2 regions of the Arthrobacter sp. M71 S08 genome follow, and region 2 is predicted to be linked to the other one. Evidence: riboswitches for the same ligand, from Rfam matches in the RefSeq annotation. Region 2 holds a riboswitch; the other holds the start of a gene.
The links. A riboswitch is a leader RNA that binds a small molecule or an ion and turns the genes downstream of it on or off. The one in region 2 is predicted to bind thiamine pyrophosphate.
Positions count from the first base shown of each region.

Region 1: it holds a riboswitch for thiamine pyrophosphate, as region 2 does, so the genes downstream of both, AC5RTB_RS13170 (bifunctional hydroxymethylpyrimidine kinase/phosphomethylpyrimidine kinase) here and AC5RTB_RS04755 (ECF transporter S component) in region 2, are expected to answer to the same signal.

Region 1 covers NZ_JBNHEY010000006.1:148,326-155,285, reverse strand. The annotation lists gene rpmA (50S ribosomal protein L27) at 1-117, opposite strand, end outside; gene rplU (50S ribosomal protein L21) at 174-482, opposite strand; gene AC5RTB_RS13170 (bifunctional hydroxymethylpyrimidine kinase/phosphomethylpyrimidine kinase) at 634-2,244, opposite strand; TPP riboswitch at 2,236-2,351, opposite strand; gene AC5RTB_RS13165 (Rne/Rng family ribonuclease) at 2,465-5,794, opposite strand; gene AC5RTB_RS13160 (vitamin K epoxide reductase family protein) at 6,188-6,826, shown strand; gene dxs (1-deoxy-D-xylulose-5-phosphate synthase) at 6,850-6,960, opposite strand, start outside.
Region 2 covers NZ_JBNHEY010000002.1:182,793-189,752, reverse strand. The annotation lists gene AC5RTB_RS04765 (energy-coupling factor transporter transmembrane component T family protein) at 1-716, opposite strand, end outside; gene AC5RTB_RS04760 (ABC transporter ATP-binding protein) at 713-2,206, opposite strand; gene AC5RTB_RS04755 (ECF transporter S component) at 2,208-2,819, opposite strand; TPP riboswitch at 2,874-2,989, opposite strand; gene AC5RTB_RS04750 (DUF4235 domain-containing protein) at 3,153-3,413, shown strand; gene mnhG (monovalent cation/H(+) antiporter subunit G) at 3,417-3,800, opposite strand; gene AC5RTB_RS04740 (MrpF/PhaF family protein) at 3,808-4,065, opposite strand; gene AC5RTB_RS04735 (Na+/H+ antiporter subunit E) at 4,062-4,631, opposite strand; gene AC5RTB_RS04730 (Na+/H+ antiporter subunit D) at 4,628-6,256, opposite strand; gene AC5RTB_RS04725 (Na(+)/H(+) antiporter subunit C) at 6,253-6,750, opposite strand; gene AC5RTB_RS04720 (Na+/H+ antiporter subunit A) at 6,747-6,960, opposite strand, start outside.

The DNA.
Region 1 (6,960 bases), on a different contig from region 2:
GCGGACAATGATTTCGCCTGCCTTGACGACCTGTCCGCCGAAGCGCTTCACGCCGAGGTACTGGGCGTTGGAGTCGCGACCGTTGCGAGTGGAACTCGCACCCTTCTTATGTGCCATCTGTTATGCCTGCCTTTTTCTGAAACAGAATCTATGGATCGAGTAACCGGTGAGGGTTACTTGATGCCCGTGATCTTGACCTTGGTGAGCTCTGAACGGTGACCCTGGCGCTTCTTGTAGCCGGTCTTGTTCTTGAACTTCTGGATAACAATCTTCGGGCCCCGAAGATTCTCAACGATTTCGGCAGTCACAGTTACCTTTGCCAGGTCCTGTGCTGCTGAAGTCACCTTGTCGCCGTCTACCAGAAGGAGAGCAGGCAGCTGGAAGCTGCTGCCGGCCTCACCGGGGACGCGGTCAAGGGTAACGAGGTCTCCCACGGAAACCTTTTCTTGGCGGCCGCCTGCGCGGACAATCGCGTACACCACTTCGGAACTCACTTCTCTCGACGATCTAACTGTTTGCATACTGTTCCGGGACCATACGCTGTTGATAGCGCAGCCGGAGGGGTGCTTGTGCACTCACGGCACAGTCACGCCCCAAAATAGTCATACGAGGGCGCAGCACCGAAGATCTAGATTACGGCAATTTCGCGGATTCCCGCAAATCAACGCGGGTCGGCGCGTCGAAGAACTCGTGCTCATACCAGGCCGAAGCTTCGAAAGCGTCGATCATCGCGGCTTTATCTGCGGTTGACGCACCGGCATAGGCGGCGTCAGCGAAGGCAATAGCGCGCGCAGTGGCTTCAGCGAACGCCGGATCGGCATACGTCTGAATCCAGTCAGCGTACGGATGCTCCCGACTGGCTCCGGAGCCGCTCCACTGTGCATGGAGGGCGTTGCCGACGTGCGCATAGAGCCAGAAGCACGGCAGTACCGCTGCCACGAGGACCGCGTAGCCGACGTTGGCAGAAGCTGCCAGCAGGTGGTCCACATACGCTTTGGTCACCGGCCCTTGCCTCGTCGGCAACTCACGCCCGGAAAGCCACGTCCGGTGGAGCTCGGACTCCACCTCCAGGCAGTTCAGCGCGGACCCTGCCCAGAAGCGTTGTTCAGCTTCCGTGGGTGCAAGCGAACTGGCCCTGGAGAGCACGCGGGAGTAATCCCTCAGGTAGAGAGCATCCTGTGCCAGGTAGTAGGCGAACTGATCATCGGGCAGTGTGCCGTCCCCAAGAGCCCTCACGAAGCCCAGCGCATCGATGGCAGAACGATGACGGGAGGTGAGCTCCCACACCTGCTCGCTGAAGGGACGGGTGTCCTGCCCGATGCCCGGAGTGCTCGACGTCCAGGCCGGCACGAACTCGTGGAAGTGGTTGATCGGCCCGCTACCCTCCCCCACGTTCAATTCGTCCGCGCGTTCGAGAGCGCCCCGGAGCCACTTCTTCACAATGAGCAGCGACTGGTGCCAGTCCCGGGTCTGCACCTGGACCGTAGCGAGTGCCGCGGACAGCGAGCAGCCTGTGCCGTGCGTGTTTCGCGTGTTGATGCGGGTCCCGCCCACCACGGTGACGGCGCCGCCGTCGTCGGACGGGTCAACGAGCGCATCGGGGCACGCCGAGTCACCAGGCTGGTCGCCTATCCCGGTCGCGAGGTGGCCGCCCTTGACCAGCACTGAGGTGCCTGTAGAGGCTGCAAGCCGCTTACCCTGCTCCAGGGCTGCTTCCCAGCTTGGGGCAACCGGCTCATTCAGCAGGACTCCGAGTTCGGGCAGGTTGGGAGTCACGAGGTCCGCCAGCGGCACCAGGGCGCGTAGCTCGTCCTCGGCGTCCGTAGCCAGCAGCCTGTCCCCGCTCGTCGCCACCATAACCGGATCGAGGACGACGACGGCACCCGACGCCCGCGGTAGCCACCGGCGCACCGTCCGGATGGTCTCCACGTCACCGAGCATGCCGATCTTCACAGCATCGATGGCAACGTCGTCACTGACAGCGACCAGCTGCTCCTCCAGGAAGGCAGCCGGCGGGGTGTGCACACTGCGCACTCCCCGCGTGTTCTGGGCGACGAGGGAGGTGACAACCGCCATCCCGTACCCGCCCTGCGCCCCGATGCTTTTCAGATCCGCCTGAATGCCGGCGCCCCCGGTGGGATCCGTACCCGCGATGCTCAGGACGCGCGGGACGGTCCGCACCCGAGCCTGGGCCGACAATGGTTCGTTGTGTTCTACAGGTTCCACGAGCGTGCGAATACTCATCCGCGACATCCCTCCGCTAGGCCAAAGGCCGCCTGTCCGGCGGCCATCTCTAGATCAGGTTCAACGCGTTTCATCTCAGCCCGGACCGGGCACCGCGTGTCACTACGTCCTAGCCTACCCTGCGTCTGCTCGCGGGGGTCGTCACAAAAAGACCACATACATAAACGAAACACGCCGCTCCCTGCTGGAGGGAACGGCGTGTTTGAGAAGCGGAGGAAACCTAGAGCTCTGAGGCGGGGACTCCGACTCCGAGGATCATCGGCTCTTCCGACTGCTGAGTCTTCGGTGCAGGCTTCCCAGCCCGAGCAACGTACTGCGTTCCGGTCGCAGTTGCGCTGGCCTCACCGGCGGCTCTCTCGATCGTGGCGTTCGCGGCCGAGCCCTGCGCGCTGCTGGCAGCGCGGTGCCGCCGGGCACGACGCCCGGACGAGGGCGCTGAACCGTCGACTGCGGCGACGCTCTGCTTCTCCGGCTCCGGACTGGAGGGAGCTTCCTGTACGGGATCGACGGGCACGCTGTCGACCTGCACAGGCTCCTCCGGGGCAGGAGCGGCGGGCTCAGTCTCATCACCGGCCGGGAAGCGGTCAAAGGCCTCCGTCAGGCTTTCCAGAGTCAGCCGTGGCTCAGGGCGCACTGAAACGGGTGCGTTATCCGCGCGCGGGAGGACCACCTGCTCGCCGTTGATCGTCAACACTGCGCCAGGCGCCAACGCTTCACCCACGGGGTGATCCTCGTGCTCGTGATCGTGTTCATGTGCGGCATGTGTAGCGGCCGCAATGTTGGCGAGGGCTGCCCTCGCGGCTTCGGCGCGGGCCTGGCGCTCGGCGTCGTCGGGCTTCTGCTCCGGCGCAGGAACGTGTTCCTCCGCCGGTTGGCTCTTCGCCCGCCGCTTGCGTTCGCTGCGGGACATCTTCTCCTGCCGCAGGTGCTGCTGATGGTTCTCCGGCGACACGACGTGCCTACGGTGCTCCACCGGCTCCTCGTGAGTGACGACGCCGCGACCACCACAGTGCTCGCAGTTTTCGCCGAACACTTCAAGCAGTCCCGTTCCCATACGCTTGCGCGTCATCTGGACAAGGCCGAGCGAGGTGACCTCAGCGACCTGATGCTTGGTGCGGTCACGTCCCAGGCACTCCACGAGCCGCCGCAGCACGAGATCGCGGTTCGCTTCGAGCACCATGTCGATAAAGTCGATGACAATAATGCCGCCGATATCCCGCAACCGAAGCTGCCGGACAACTTCCTCGGCTGCTTCGAGGTTGTTCTTGGTGACGGTTTCCTCGAGGTTGCCGCCGCTGCCGGTGAACTTGCCGGTATTCACGTCCACCACGGTCATGGCTTCCGTCCGGTCGATCACCAGCGAGCCGCCCGAAGGCAGGAACACCTTGCGGTCCAATGCCTTGTGAATCTGCTCATCGATGCGCCGCGCAGCGAAGATGTCCTCGTCCTTGGTCCACTTCTCGAGCCTGCCCACCAGATCGGGCGCAACGTACATGACGTACGCCTCGATGGTGTCCCATGCCTCTTCGCCGGAGACGATCAGTTTGGAGAAGTCCTCGTTGAAGACGTCCCGGACCACCTTGATGGTGAGGTCCGGCTCTCCGTAGAGGAGTTCCGGTGCGAGGGTCTTGGTGGACTTCGCCTTGCCCTCGATCGTCTCCCACTGGGAGCGGAGGCGATTGATGTCGTGGGTCAGTTCCTCTTCGCTGGCACCCTCGGCCGCTGTGCGTACGATGACCCCGGCGTTCTCCGGCAGCCGGTCCTTGAGGATCCGCTTGAGCCGATTGCGTTCGACGTCGGGAAGCTTCCGGGAGATGCCGGTCATCGAGCCGCCCGGCACGTACACGAGGTAGCGCCCGGGCAGGGAGATCTGGCTGGTCAGGCGTGCACCCTTGTGGCCCACCGGATCCTTGGTGACCTGCACCAGCACCGAGTCGCCCGACTTCAGCGCCAGTTCGATGCGCCGCGGCTGACCGTCCAGGCCCGCTGCGTCCCAGTTGACCTCGCCGGCGTACAACACAGCGTTGCGTCCGCGCCCGATGTCGATAAACGCAGCCTCCATGCTGGGCAGGACGTTCTGCACCTTCCCGAGGTATACGTTGCCGATCAGCGAATCCTGCTGGGTCTTGGACACGAAGTGCTCAGCGAGAACCCCATCCTCCATGACACCGATCTGGATCCTGTCGTCGCGCTGCCGGACCACCATCTGGCGGTCGACGGACTCGCGACGGGCAAGGAACTCCGCCTCGGTGATGACATGGCGGCGCCTGCCGGAATCGCGTGACTCACGACGACGCTGCTTTTTGGCTTCGAGACGTGTGGAGCCCTTTACGCTGGTGACGCGGTCCGACGGCGCTTCCTGGGTCTGCCGGGGCGCGCGGACGCGCGTGATCGTGTTGGGCGGATCATCATCCTGGCCGCCGGTCAGTTCAAGGTCCTCTTCACCCCGACGGCGGCGGCGACGACGACGGGAGGTCACCGACTCGCTCTCCTCGCCGGGTTCAGCGGGACCCTGAGTCCGCGACTCCGACTCTGCGCCTTCACCCTCAGCGGACCGATTGCGGCTCCGGCTGCGCCGGTTGCGGCGGCGCCCGCGTCCACCGTCGTCGTCACCTTCGGTTTCATCTTCCGGTTCGGCGTCGGGGGTGGTCTTCGGTGTAGTCCGCGGCACGACGGCCGTGAGGTCGGGGGCGTGGAAAAGCAGTGAAACCGGCGAGTCCGGAACCGCGAACGGGTCCAGTCCGCGCCGGTCATCCGCTTCTGCGGCCTTGGAAGTTTCTGCCTCATCGGCTACCGGGGATGAGGCTGCGCTCTGGTCACTGGGGGAAGCCTGCGAGCCAGCCTCAAGGCCGGCCGCCGCAGTGTCCGCCTCGGAACTGGTCGCTTCGGCTGCATCGGACGCCTGCTCGCCGCCGCGCGTTCCCCGACGGTTACGCGAACGTGTCGGGCGGGAACGTTCGGAGACGGACTCGCCAGCAGCATCGACGGACTCAGCGTCCGTTCCTGCGGACTCGGATACTGCCGCCTCAGTTGCTGCCGGCTCGGTTGCTGCCGGCTCACGAACTGCGTCCTCAGTGGTTGCGGCTTTGGTGCTCACACGACGGCGTCGGGCAGGGCGTTCCGGTGCGGATTCGTCCGTAGCGGGAACCTCTGCGGCTGGCTCTGCAACCGGTTCGGCGCTGTCTGCAGCAGGAGATTTACGGGTGCGCCGGGCGCGTGCGGGCTTGCGCTCCGCCGTTGCGTCCTCGCCCGGCGGCTGACCGGCTTCAACGGCGCCGGCCTCTCCGGAAGGAACGTCTGCGGAAGCCGTGGGCAGATCTGTTCCGACCGACGGTGGCTGGGTTGGTGACTCGGGCACAGTGACCTCGGGCTGCGTCGCCCGACGGTTGGCACGGCGGCGCACTGGCTGCGGGGGCTCGGGTGACGCTCCCGAGCTCTCGGCTAGGTCGTCGACCTTCTTGCGGCGCGTACGCGGCGCCTTGCGTGCAGGTGCTTCTTGCTCGACTGCATCCGTCAGGACCTCGGAGGTATCTGATGCGTTTGTATCCATATTCGGCTGTGCTCCACCCCCGGGAACCCCGTCCACATTCCGGCGCCCCGAGGCGCTTGGTCGGGTGTCCGCGGCGCTGATGCACGCGTCACCCGGAAGTCGTTATTGTGTCGTTCAAGGTCGCGCCAACCATGGGGCGCGGCATCACTCGAAGACCAGTGGCGCTTTTCCTGCCGATCGCTGAAACCAGCGCGGGTTCTGCCCGGCGGATTCTGCGGGGTTCACCATGGAAGTGCCAAATCCGCAGGAGCGTCGCCGGTAGAACCGGAAGCCTGTCACTGGACCGGCACCGGAATGTGGTTCCTGCGCCAGCCACGTTCATTGTCTCATACGCCCATCACTGCCCGCTGTTCCGGCCGTTAGACTCGCTGGTGGGTGACCACAGGAGGGTGCATGGATGAGGGTTCCAGGGGCGGCCAAAGAGGCTCCCACGGCCTGAGGGGAGGCGGCGTGCCTGCCTTCGCCACAGATCGCGGTATGGCATGGCTCCTGGCGGTGTGCGGCGTCGTCGGCTTCCTAGCCTCCGGCCAGCTGGTTCTCGAGCGGCTAGCCCTGTATCAGGACCCCGGCTACGTCACCTCCTGCGATATCAGCCCGTTCGTCTCGTGCGGCGAGGTCTTTGGCACCTGGCAGGCCGCATTGTTCGGCTTCCCCAACCCGCTCATCGGCAGTGTCGCGTTCCCGGTGGTCCTGACAACGGCAATGGTCCTGTTCTCAGGCGCACGTCCGGCCCGCTGGTACTGGCGCGGGCTGCAGGCCGGAGTGAGCCTCGGTTTCGTGTTCGTCGTCTGGCTGTGGAGCCAGGCACTGTTCACGATCCATATCCTCTGTCTGTACTGCATGGCAGTGTGGGCGGTCATGATCGTGCTTACCGTACTGCTGACGGCCCGGAACGTGGTCCAGGGAGATCTTCCGGCTCCGGCGAGCCTGCGCCGCTTCCTTGCCGAATGGGCCTGGCCGCTGGCCGTGCTTCTCCTGGTGGGAACCGCCGCCTCGGTGTTCTTCAGCTTCTCCCGCGCGTTCCTGGGCTGAGACGCCAGGGCCGCCCAGACGTATCAGAGCTTTGGCAGCTGCCCCGTAGCAGAGGGCACCTCGCCGGGCAGCGGACGGGCCACGGGAACCTTGGTGCCGAGTACCTGCTCAACGATGTCCTGCGCAACCTTTCG
Region 2 (6,960 bases):
ACGACGACGTCGACACTGCTGAATGTGCTCTCCCGCGCCCACGTGCGCGGACCTGCGCCGAAACCTCGCGCCTCCATGGCCACCGCCAACCTGGTGGCCCTCCGGATGGCCTGAACCATGAGCCCGAACGCCTGCCCGAGGAAGTTCCCTAAACGCGCGGCCGGATTGCCCTCATGGCTCACGCCGCGCGCATGCCGGGCGAGACCGAGCGTCCGCCATTCCTCGAACAGGAGCCCGACCAGCCGCATTCCCGCGAGCGCTCCCAGCACAAACCGGTGCGGTGCCTTCAGCCGCTGGGCGAGCGCGTCAGCGAGGTCCGTCGGGTCTGTGCTGGCGAGGAGGAAAAGCCCGGGAAGGGCGATCGCGAGCCCGCGCAGTCCAATGGCCATTCCGGCGTTGACCGAATCCTGCGTGAATAGCACGGGCCCCAGCTCGAAGAGAACCCGTCCCGTCTTCTCGGCGAGCAACGCGGTGCCATACGCGGCGACGATCGCTGCGACAACAAACGGCCACGTCCGCAGCAAAAGCCTGCGCACGCTGATTCCCAGCAACGGCAGCAGCAGCAGTTCACTGGCGAGAACGACGCCGGCACTCACCCAGTCCACGCTCAGCATCACCACCACGGTGATCACCACCGCGGCGAAGAGCTTCGAGAGCGGGTTCGCCCTCGGGAGCACCCGGCCGGTGATCTCGGGATACAGGACGTCGGCGCTCACGCCACCACCTCCAGCGTCGCGGAGGTTCCGTCCACGGCCACCACCCGGCTCCCCAACGCAGCCGTGTACTCACGGTCATGGGTCACCGAGACCACGCAGGTGCCTCCCTGAATGAGTTCGGCGAGCAGGGCAACCAGCTCGGCCCAGGTATTGGCATCCTGGCCGAACGTCGGTTCGTCCAGGATCAGGATGTCCGGGTTGGTGGCGAGCATTGTCGCAACGGACAGGCGCCGTTTCTCACCTCCGGAGAGAGTGTAGGGATTCGCCTTCAGCAGCCCGGTGAGGCGCAACCGCTCCGCGATGGGATCGATACGGCGTCGGATCTCTGATTCGTTGGAGCGGGCAACCCGGCGTGGGCCGAACTCCAGCTCCTCGAGCACCGTGTTGGTCAGGAACTGGTGCTCGGGCTCCTGAAAGACCGTACCGATCCGGCTCACCAGTTCGGCGGACTTCCACTCGCTCGGCTTGGTCCCGGCACCGCGGGCGAGCGGTTCAAGGGCGGTGAGCGTCCCGCCGCGGGGCCTGAGCAGTCCGGCGAGGGTGAGCGCGAGCGTCGACTTTCCAGCCCCGTTCGGTCCGAGCACACTGACCGCCTCCCCCTTCCGAAGGGTGAGGTCGACGTCGTCGAGCACTGCCCGTCCGCGCTTTGACCGTGCGACGGCCAGCCCGTCCGCCTGCAGCAGGTCAGACCCGGCGGATATTTCGACGGCGGGCGTTTCCGGCCGGTAGCCCGGCACCCAGACACCGGCTTCGATGAGCCTCGCCCGCGTAGCCTCGTGCCGGAGCGCTGCGTCCGGCTCGCCGTCGGCGAGGATACCGCCGTCGGAGTCGAGCACCACGACGCGGTCCACCACGTCGGCCCACACCTCAACCCGGTGCTCCACCACCACGAGCGTGGCTGAAGTCCGGTCGAGCACGCGGACGACGGCGTCCCTCACCTCGAGCACCCCGGCGGGGTCAAGGTTGGCGGTCGGTTCGTCGAGGAGCAGCAGCCCCGGCTGCATCGCGAGGACCGCTGCCAGGGCCAGCCGCTGCTTCTGGCCGCCGGAGAGTGCCGTGGTGGGACGATTCAGCGGGACGTCGAGGCCGACGTCGTCGAGGGCCTGATGCACGCGCGGCCAGATCTCGGTGCGTGGCACCGCCAGGTTCTCGGCACCGAAAGCTACCTCGTCACCCACCCGGGCGAGTACCAGCTGGGTGTCTGGATCCTGGAGGACCAGGCCGGAACGGCCGCGCGCAGCCGCCGGCCTGACGCCGTCGACCGTGAGGTCGCCGGCCTGCTCACCCTCGTCCTGGTCACCCACAACTCCCGCCAGTCCATGCAGCAGCGTGGACTTCCCCGCGCCGGACGCACCGAGAAGCAGCACGCGCTGGCCCGCCTCGATGGTCAGGTCAATATCCCGCACTGCCCAGCGCACCCGCCCGGGGTGGCGCCAGCCCCAGCCCCGGGCCGTGATCGAGGCCGGGGCGGACACCGCCGTCGTGCCCATGCTAAACGTCAGCCGTGCGGCCCGCGGCGAAGGATGACAGCGCACCGGTCTTCGCGAGCCCGCGGGTGGCGAGCCAGGGCAGCACACCGGCGAGCACCACACCCGAAATGGCGGCGAAGACTCCGTACATCAGCTTGTATTCCATGGCCCACTCGACGTTGTACATGATGTTCTCGCTCACCGCGAGGGCAAGACCTGCGCTGAGTCCCGCGAGGACCGCCACACCGATATTCCAGCGCCGGTAGAGGAACAGCGCGAAGACAAGCTCAGCGCCGATGCCCTGCACCAGGCCGGAGAGGAGTACCGCCATACCGAACTGCGTGCCGATCAGCGCCGACACGGCCGCTGCCAGTACCTCGCAATAGATCGCGGCACCAGGTTTGCGGATGATGAGTCCGCCCAGCACGCCGGCGATGAGCCAGCCGCCGGAGTACAGTCCGGCCAACGGCGGGTACGCAGCGGTCACCGCAGCGATACCGCTGTAACCGGCTGACCAGGCAAAGAAGATGACACCCACGGCCACCGAAATGACTGAGGCGACCACGATATCGACCACGCGCCATTCGTAACGGCGGCGGGATGTGGACGGTGTAGGACTCTGTGTTGCAGTCATGATTGTTGATCCTCCTGGGTACAGGAGGGGAAGGCCTTCCGGCAGGGCGCCGGTCGCCCTGAGAACTCGACTCCCTTCGCCGGTACTAACCGGATCAGGTTCGAGGGTCTGCGGTGGTCCGCACTCTCAGCGCCCACCACATGCGTGGCTGCGCTCCCCTGTCGTTGTTTTGAGCGATACCAACTCTACACCCGCGAGGCGTGGTACCGGCGTCGTCGCAACCTGCTGCGGTATCTGCTGCAGAAACTGCTGCGCTGCCCCGCCGGCGGCGTCCATTGATGGTCCCGATAACGCTAGGCTGGGACCAAAACTAAGCCGACTGAAGGAGGCACAATGAATGTGATCTTCAAACTGATGGGTGTTGGACTGGGCCTCGGGGCGGGCATCGTAGGCACGCAGGTGGTGGACTTCATCTGGAAGCGGGTGACGGGAAACGAGCCGCCGAAAGACGCGGAAGGCCTGGAGAACAGCCTGCGGTCAGCGCTCGTGTTCGCCGTTATTTCCGGAACGGTCAGCACCACCATCCGCGTGCTCACCAACCGCACCACGCAGCGCGCCATCCGCCGCTACGAGAACACGCGTCACATCACGTAAGCGTCAGTCGCCGGACGCGCGGTCGCCCGCTTCACGGCGTCGGGTGGCCGCGTGTTCCACGACCTCGTCCAGCTCATCCATGCTGAGCAGGTCCTTGCGCAGGTGCCTGGTGCGGTAACCCGCGCGCCCCACCATATGCGCCGAGACCGGCGCCGTGAGCAGCTGAAAAATCCAGCAGACAACCAGCACGGGCACAACCGCCCACGAGCGTTGCTGCACTGCAATTGCCAGCAGGAACAACAGCAGCCCCAGAACCTGCGGTTTCGTTGCCGCGTGCATCCGGCTCAGCAGGTCAGGAAACCGCATAAGCCCGACGGCGGCTGCCAGCGACATGAGCGCCCCGCCAAGGAGCAGCACCGCGGTAAGAATATCCAGGGCAGCATCCATCAGCGGCTCACTTCCTTTCAATGACGAATCGGGCGACTGCCACCGAGGCGATGAAGCCGATGAGGGACGTGGCCACCAGGATCACCAGAGTGTTGGTGTGGCCGTTGAACACCATGTCCGCGGCCAATGCCCCGCCTACGATGGCCAGCAGCACATCTACGGCAATGACGCGGTCCAGAATCGTTGGTCCGCGAGCCGCCCGGTAGATGGCGCAAATCGCTGAGACGCCGAGAACCGCAGCGATGATGCCGAGCATGACGCTCATGGGCGACCCCTTCCGTCGAGGTGATGAGGGGCGGCGGTGTGCAGCAGTGCGAGGTCCTCCCGGGTTCCCATCACCCGGATGAGCCATTCCTCGGTGCGCCGGACATTCTGGCGCACCTTTTCTGCGTCATCGGGGCCGGCGACATTCAGGCAGTGCAGATAGAGGGTGGAAGTGGAGCGGTCCACTTCGATCACAAGAGATCCCGGAATCAATGAGATGGCATGTCCGGTGGCCGTGACCAGAAGGTCGGATGGACTGCGCAGGCGTACCGCAACCACGGCGTTCTTCAGCCGCGGGCCACGGGTGAGTGCCAGCCAGAACACCTGGAAGCTCGCCAGCACCAGCTGGTACACGAAGCGAACGGCGAATCCGGCAGCGTAGAACACATTGAAGCGTCCGCTGAGCTCCACCGGCGGCAGGTAAAGCAGGTTCGCAACAGCGAACGCGATAATGGCACCGAACAACAGGTTGCCCGGGCTGAAGTCCTGCCAGAGCGCACCCCAGACAAGAATGAGCCAGACCAGCAGCGGCAGTTCGACCCGGAGCGGGATTCGTTGTCTTGTCATGGCGTGGCACCCGCCGCTTCGGTAGCACCTTCGCCAAGCACAGCGTCGATGTAGGGGGTTCGTTCAAGCATTTGTTGTGCTGCCTGGTCACTCAGGGCGAAGAGCGGCCCTCCCATGAGGGTCAGGCTGACGCCTAGCAACACCAGGCCGGTGGTGGCTCCGACCATCGACCGAGGGAGCAGGTTCACCGGGTTCCTGCCCGCGAACCTTCCGGTGCTGTGTCCCGAGACCCTCCGCGAGGTGGTGACGGCGGAGCCATCGTGCGACGTCATCAGCAGAATCGGGTCCGGGTGTGTGGCGTCCTCCGGCTGGCGCCAGAATGCCCGGTTCCACACGCGTGCAACCGCCAGCAGCGTGAGGAGGCTGGTCAGAACGCTTGCCCCGACCAGCACGAAAGCCAGGGGTGTCCCCAGCTCCACGCCTGCCTGAAGCAGCCCTAGCTTCCCAAGGAAGCCGGAGAACGGCGGGATGCCCGCAAGATTCATGCCCGGAATGAAGAACAGCAGTGCCAGGAACGGGGAGAGCTTCGCAAGGCCGCCGAGGCGGTCCATGTTGGCCGTTCCCCCTCGTCGCTCGATCAACCCGGTCACAAGGAACAGGCTGGTCTGCACGATGATGTGGTGGGCAACGTAGTACACCGCGGCGCCGAGGCCGATCACCGTTGATACCGCGAGCCCGAAGATCATGTAACCGATGTGGCTGATCAGGGTGAAGGAGAGCATACGTTTGATGTCCGACTGCGCGAGGGCACCCAGAATCCCGACGATCATGGTAAGCATCGCGACGACCATGAGCAGCGTATTGATGCGATCTCCGGGAAACAGGAGGGTTTCGGTCCGCACCAGCGCGTAGACGCCGACCTTGGTCAACAGGCCCGCAAACACGGCAGTCACCGGGGCGGGCGCGGTCGGATAGGAGTCGGGCAACCAGAAGGCCAGCGGGAAGACCGCAGCCTTGATGCCGAACGCGACCAGGAGCATCAGATGCAGGACCATCTGCGTTGCATGGTCGATATCCGCGAGCTTCAACGCCAGGTCAGCCATGTTGATTGTGCCCGTGGCCGCATAGATCATGCCGATGCTGATCAGGAACAGCAGCGACGAAACCACGCTCACGACGACGTAGGTTACGCCCGCGCGGATCCTCGGCGTGGTGCCGCCAAGGGTCATGAGCACATAGCTCGCGGTGAGCAGGATTTCGAACCCCACGTACAGGTTGAACAGGTCACCGGCAAGGAACGCGTTCGAGACCCCGGCCACCAGAATGAGGTAGGTGGGGTGAAAGATCGAGACCGGGGCGTCCTTATCGCCGTCGGTCATGCCCTGCCCTGTGGCGTAGATCAGGACGGCGAGGCTCACCGCGGAGGAAACGACCAGCATCAGGGCCGAGAACTGGTCCACTACCATCGTGATGCCGAACGGCGCGGCCCAGTTGCCGACGAAGACCGCCGTAGTGCCCCTCCCGCTGGTATCAACGAGAAGGAAGATTTCGATCAGCAGTGTCACACAGAGCGTCGTGATGCTGACCGTGCGCTGCGCCCTGGAATGACGAATAAGTACGAAGGCCAGCGCCGCGCCAAAGAAGGGCAGCACTACTGCCAGAGGTGCGAGGTTCACAATGTTCATCGCTCCTCCGTCCGAGGTTTGCCCGTTCTTCTGCCGGTTGCCGTTCGCTGGGCACCGGGCGCTTCCTCGGCCTCTTCGACCGGCGTGAACTCCGTTGTTTCGATGGGTATGTCCGCGTCGTCCTCAGCATCAAAGCTGCTCTGGGACGCCACCCGCCGGTCTTCGATGTCGTCCTGTACTTCGTCCTGCCGCCCGAGAATCCACGACCGGTAGATGATGCCGAGCACGAAGGCAGTCACGGCGAAGGAAATGACGATGGCCGTCAGAATCAGTGCCTGGGGAAGCGGATCGCTGTAGTCCTCGGCAGGGATATCCGACGCGTATAGCGGGGCCTTGCCCCCTGTGCCGCCGGCGGCCAGAAGCAGCATGTTTGCCCCGTTGGCGAACAGGATCAGGCCCAGCAGAACGCGGGTGAGGCTACGTTCAAGGAGCAGGTAGATTCCGGCGGCGAAGAACCCGCCCATAACGACCAGCAGCGTGATGTTGACGCTCACGGAACCACCTCTTCTTCCGGGTCCCGGTATTTCTCCGGCTCTCGGGGCCCGGCGTCCATGGTTGCCGTTGCTCCCTCGCTGCGCTCGTCGATCTCTGATCCGAGACTGCGCAGCACGTCAAGCACCAGACCGACCACAACCAGGTAGACGCCGATGTCGAACATTGTGGAGGTGACGAACTTGATGTCTCCGAAGATCGGCCACGTCATC